2 regions of the Pandoraea oxalativorans genome follow, and region 1 is predicted to be linked to the other one. Evidence: predicted binding sites of a transcription regulator. Region 1 holds the regulator's gene; the other holds the start of a gene.
What was found. Region 1 encodes sigma-54, which starts transcription at its own class of promoters, with help from an activator protein. Its sites were predicted from a motif close to TGGCANGNAANCTGCTTT; they were not measured.
Positions count from the first base shown of each region.

Region 1 (3,125 bases):
GATGTCGCTCTCGGGCGGCGAGCGTCGTCGCGTCGAAATCGCACGCGCCCTGGCCACACAACCGCGATTTATATTGCTCGACGAACCGTTCGCGGGCGTCGACCCGATCGCCGTGCTGGAAATCCAGCGGATCGTGCGCTTTCTCAAGGACCGAGGCATCGGTGTCCTGATTACCGACCACAACGTGCGCGAGACGCTGGGTATCTGCGATCACGCGTACATCATCAGCGAAGGCTCGGTGCTCGCCGCAGGCACGCCTGACCAGATCGTCGCCGACGAAAGCGTCCGCCGCGTCTATCTGGGCGAAAATTTCCGGATGTAAAGCAGATTTTTCGCATGTAAACCCTGCCTCCGATAGGCGTCAGGGACGGTTCCGTTGGCGTGACAAAGCCTCTACAATGAAGGCGAGACCGCTATGAAACCGACTCTTCAACTCCGCACCTCGCAGCACCTGACCCTCACGCCGCAGTTGCAGCAATCGATCCGGTTGTTGCAACTGTCGACGCTCGAACTTCAGCAGGAAGTCGAGCACGCCCTCACCCAGAACCCGATGCTCGAACGCGAGGACGATTGGCTCGCCGGTTCGGTACGTGTGGGCACAGACGGGTCGCTACGCAACGAGCGAGGTTCGTCGTCCAGCGGTTCGAACGACAACGGCCCCGACGCCGCTAACGGTCACGACGAAGCACGCGAACTCGATGGCGAGGCCCGCTTCGACGACAACGCGCCGGATAACGGCAGCGACTGGAGCCTGAACGACTTCGCCCGCTCCGGCAGCGCATCGGACGACGACGACAATGCGCGTCCGCAGCTGCACGTCGACCATCCCAATCTGCGTGAACATCTGCTGGCTCAACTGCGCCTGACCAAGGCCTCACCGCGCGACCGCGCGCTGGTGGAATTCCTGATCGAATCCCTGGACGAAGACGGCTACCTTGGTAGCCTGCTCGACGAGATTCAGGCCGAAATGCCCGAGGAGCTGGCGCTCGAAACGGAAGAGATCAACGCGGCGCTGGCGCTACTGCAAAGTTTCGACCCGGCGGGCGTGGGCGCCCGCAGCCCGGCCGAGTGCCTGCGCCTGCAGCTTCAGCGACTGCCCGCAAGCGCTGTGCGTACGCTGTCGCTGCGCATCGTCACCGATCACCTGGAACTGCTGGCCGCGCGCGATTACACGCGTTTGCGCCGCCTGCTGGGTGTCGGCGAAGACGGCCTGCGCGCCGCGCATCAGCTGATTCGTTCGCTGGACCCGTTCCCGGGCTCGGCTTACGGCGCGCCCCAGGCCGACTACGTCGTGCCGGACGTGCTGGTACGCAAGCAGGGGAGCGGCTGGACGGCGGAGCTGAATCCGGAAGTGATGCCGCGTCTACGCATCAACGAGATGTATGCGCGCATTCTCCGAAATAACCGGAACGATCCGGGAACCGGCAACCTCCAACAGCAGTTGCAGGAAGCGCGCTGGCTGATCAAGAACATCCAGCAACGCTTCGATACGATCCTGCGGGTGGCGCAAGCCATTGTCGAGCGTCAAAAGAACTTCTTCACGCATGGCGAAATCGGCATGCGGCCCTTGGTTTTACGCGAGATTGCTGATACGCTGGGTTTACATGAATCCACGATTTCACGGGTGACAACGAGTAAGTACATGCTCACTCCATTTGGAACCTTCGAGCTTAAGTACTTCTTCGGATCGCACGTGGCAACGGAAGCCGGAGGCGCTGCGTCATCGACCGCTATCCGCGCACTCATCAAGCAACTCATAGGAGCAGAAGACCCGCAGAGCCCCCTTTCCGATAGCCGTATCGCGGAACTGCTGGCAGAGCAAGGTTTTGTGGTGGCGCGGCGCACTGTCGCGAAGTACCGCGAGGCCATGCGAATCCCCGCAGTGAACTTGCGCAAATCTTTGTAGGACAGTCCTGGTGCGCCATGTTGGCCGCTGGGGCATCACGCCGCAGTGCGACATTGCGTCACGTCAATGGCTCGCACCCTCGCTAGCCAGCGTCAACGTTGACGCGGCCTGCACTTCGGCATTTCAGCAAGGAGAGCAGCTATGAATCTGAAGATCAGTGGACACCATCTCGAACTCACGCCGTCGCTGCGCGAATTTGTCGTCAACAAGCTTAACCGCGTGTTGAATCATTTCGACCAGCTCATTGGCGCCGAGGTGATCCTCTCTGTCGACAAGACCAAGGAGAAGAGCGGACGCCAGATCGCGAGCGTCACGGTGTTTCTCAAGGGCAAGGAAATTTTCGTCGAGAAGTGTGACGAGAATATGTATGCCGCCATCGACAAGCTGATCGACATGCTCGACCGCAAGGTAATGCAGTACAAGGATAAGGTTCAGGATCACGGTCGCGAAGCCATCAAGCACCACGAACTTCCTCCAGAGGCGGAACCGCTGCAATAGCATCGTTCAGGCGTGGTCATCGCATTGGCTGATACCGACGAAAACCCGCAAGGAACCCCCTTAGCGCATATCCGTCTGTTGTAAGTCTGGCATCACCCACCGCGGGGCCGTTGAACGGCCCCTTTTGTATGGTTCGCCCCACTTCCGTGACTTGCCGCGAGCGCGGCGGCGAGTGGTCTATAATGCGAGGTCAATCGGGGGTTGGAGGGCGACCATGCGTTCGCCCGCATTACAAGATGAACCGTTTAGCCAAACTCATACTCGAGTCCAACATCCTGCTTGGACTGTCCGTTACCAGCAAGAAGCGCCTGTTCGAACAGGTCGGCCTCCTCTTCGAGAACAATGCCGGGCTTTCTCGCGCTGTGGTAACCGACAATCTGTTCGCCCGTGAGCGTCTCGGCTCGACGGGTCTTGGCGAAGGTGTCGCGATTCCGCATGGACGCATCAAAGGCCTGAAGTTTCCGGCCGCCGCGTTCATCCGCCTGGAAGAGGCCATTCCGTTCGAAGCGCCCGACGGTCAGCCCGTCTCCCTCCTGTTCGTGTTGCTCGTGCCCGAGCAAGCGACGCAGCAGCACCTCGAGATCCTGTCCGAAATTGCGCAGTTGCTCTCGGACCCCGAGATGCGCAGTATCCTGATCAACGCGCCCAGCGCCAACGATGTCCACGCCGCGCTGACGAACTGGAAGCCCTGAGTCGTCCCGCGTCGTCAGCGCACCGGTAC
Region 1 is NZ_CP011253.3:596,086-599,210, reverse strand. Features, by position in the region: gene lptB (LPS export ABC transporter ATP-binding protein) at 1-322, shown strand, start outside; gene MB84_RS02790 (RNA polymerase factor sigma-54) at 416-1,906, shown strand; gene hpf (ribosome hibernation-promoting factor, HPF/YfiA family) at 2,048-2,404, shown strand; gene ptsN (PTS IIA-like nitrogen regulatory protein PtsN) at 2,641-3,096, shown strand.

Region 2 (3,125 bases), 2.0 Mb from region 1:
GTCGCGTGTTCCCCGCCGCCATCGCACTTTTCACGCTGGCGTCGGTGCTGTGCGCGATGAGCACGGGCCTCGGCATGTTCACCGCCTGCCGGGTGCTTCAGGGGCTGGCCGGGGCGATGATGGTGCCGGTCGGGCGACTCGTCGTGCTGCGCAATACGCCCAAGCCGGAGCTGGTGCGCGCCATCGCAACGATCACGTGGCCGGGCCTCGCCGCGCCGGTCCTCGGTCCCGCGCTCGGCGGTTTCATCTCATCGACGTGGAGCTGGCACTGGATTTTCCTGATCAACGTGCCGCTGGGCCTCGCGGCGTTCGCGGGCGCGTTGTGGCTGGTCGGCCCCTCGCCGGGCGAGCGCAAACCTTTCGATCGGCCGGGCTTCGTGATGAGTGGCGTCGGCGCGAGCTTGCTGATGTTCGGCGTCGAGTTGGCGAGCCGCACGCCCGCCGACTGGCCGATGGTGGTCGGTTGCCTGGCCGTCGGATTGCTCTCGATGGGCGGGGCGATCCGGCACTTCCTGCACACGCCGCACCCGCTCATCAATCTGGCGGCCATGCGCGTACAGACGTTCGCCGTGACGGTGTGGGGCGGTTCGCTTTTTCGCATGACGATCGGCAGCGCTCCGTTTCTGCTGCCGCTGATGTTTCAACTGGCGTTCGGTCTGAGCGCGGTGACGTCCGGCCTGCTGATGCTCGCACTCTTCGCGGGCAATCTGGGCATCAAGCCCGCAACGACAGCCATCCTTAAGCGCTTCGGCTTCCGTCGTGTGCTGCTGGGCAACGGTGTGCTTGTCGTGATCGGCTTCTTGATGTGCGCCGCACTGTCGTCGACGACGCCGTTCTGGATCGTCGCGCTCGTGCTGCTGTTCGGCGGCATCTGCCGGTCGATGCAGTTCACGACGCTCGCCACGATGGCGTTCGCCGACGTGCCGCCCGACGACATGAGCGGCGCCGCGACGCTGTCTTCCGCGCTTCAGCAGATGATGACGGGCATGGGCATCGCGCTCGGTGCGCTCATCCTCAAGTTCACGGAAGTGGCGGGTGCCGCACCGTTCAGCACCGCGAGTTTCCGTTGGACGTTCGTCGTCATGGCTGCGATTGCTTTACTCGCACTGATCGACGGCATACGCCTGCCGCACGATGCTGGCGCACAAGTCAGCGGACATAAATCGCCAGATGCCAAGCCGAAGGAAGCCGCTTGACGCACCGCATGCTGGCATCAAGTTGGTGCGCGCGGGGCGGCGGTCCCGCGTCATGCACTGGTGCGGTGCAGCAGATTTGACGTTTCTTCACTCCATTTTCGGGCATTTCCCATAGACAACTTCTGATCTTCTCCTTGCCAGACAATGCTCGGTGGCTGATGTCTCACGTGCTGGCACGCTTGTTGCGTAAGCGTTAGTGCCAGCGGCAAAGGCGTCGCCGGCAACGAATTCAGGTGCGACGTCGGGCGGGACAGCCTACGACGTACCCACAGGACAACGGCGTCCCTCTGTGCTTCGGCACGGATGGACGCCGTTTTGTTTTTCGGGCGCTGCAGGCGCAACAGGAGAAGACAGCATGCGCAAACCTCGTCTGGTCGTCATCGGCAACGGCATGACCGGCATCCGTACGCTCGAAGAGCTGCTTGAGATTGCGCCGAACCAATACGACATCACCGTGTTCGGCGCCGAGCCGCATCCGAACTACAACCGCATCCTGCTCTCGCCGGTGCTCGCTGGCGAACAGGCGTTCAAGGACATCGTGCTCAATCCGCTCGACTGGTACGCGCAGAAGGGCATCACGTTGCATTTGGGGCGCGAGGTCACACAGATCGATCGTCGGCGCCGCGTGGTGCGCTGCGCCGACGGCACCGAAGCGCCGTACGACCGTCTGCTGATCGCGACCGGCTCAAGCCCCTTCATTCTGCCGGTGCCGGGCAAGGATCTCGATGGCGTGATCAGCTATCGCGACATTCGCGACACCGAAATCATGATCGAGACGGCCAAAGTGAAGCGTCACGCGGTGGTGATCGGCGGTGGACTGCTCGGACTCGAAGCGGCGAACGGCCTGAAGCTGCGCGGCATGGAGGTCACAGTCGTGCATCTGGCCGACACGCTGCTGGAGCGTCAGCTCGACAGCACGGCAGGCAAGCTGCTGCAACAGTCGCTCGAAGCGCGCGGCCTTGTGTTCCGTCTGTCGCATCAGACGTCGGAGATTCTCGGCGACGAGAACCGCTGCGTGCGCGCGGTGAAGTTCAGCAACGGCGACGAAATTGCGGCGGATCTCGTTGTGATGGCCGCAGGTATCCGCCCGAATACCACGCTGGCCGAAGCGGCCGGGTTGCACTGCGCACGCGGCATCGTAGTCTCGGACACGCTGCAAACCTACGATCCGCGCATCTACGCCGTGGGCGAATGCGTGAGCCATCGCGGTGTGGCGTACGGTCTCGTCGCGCCGTTGTTCGAGCAGGCCAAGGTCTGTGCGAATCACCTGGCGCTCATGGGCATCGGCAGCTATCGCGGCTCGGTCTTGTCCACGAAGCTCAAGGTCACGGGCATCGATCTTTTCTCGGCGGGCGACTTTCTGGGGGGCGAGGGCACAGAGGAAATCGTGCTGTCGGACCCGGCGAGCGGCGTCTACAAGAAGCTCGTGATTCGCGACGACAAGCTCGTCGGTGCCTGCCTGTACGGCGACACGGCCGACGGTGCGTGGTACTTCAAGCTGCTGCGCGAAGGACGTACGTTGGGCGAATTGCGCGAGCGCATCATGTTCGGCGAGTCGAGCGTGGGCGACGTGGGCACGCAAGGGCAGAATCGCGCATCGGCCATGGCCGATACCGATGAGGTCTGCGGCTGCAATGGCGTCTGCAAGGGCACCATCGTCAAGGCCATCACCGAGAAGGGCCTGTTCACGCTCGATGAGGTGAAGAAGCACACCAAGGCGGCCAGTTCCTGCGGATCGTGCGCGGGTCTTTGCGAACAGATTCTGATGAGCACGCTTGGCTCGACCTACGACGCCGCGCCGAAGGAGAAGGCCGTGTGCGGCTGCACCGATCTGTCGCACGCGGATGTGCGTCGCGCAGTGCGCGAGCATCGCCTGACCACGCACCGCGCCGCCTTCGACTTCCTCGAATGGCGCACGCCCAACGGTTG
Region 2 is NZ_CP011253.3:4,245,005-4,248,129, reverse strand. Features, by position in the region: gene MB84_RS18705 (MFS transporter) at 1-1,196, shown strand, start outside; gene nirB (nitrite reductase large subunit NirB) at 1,552-3,125, shown strand, end outside.
Region 2: the regulator sigma-54 is predicted to act here: its motif matches at 1,368-1,385, upstream of nirB (nitrite reductase large subunit NirB).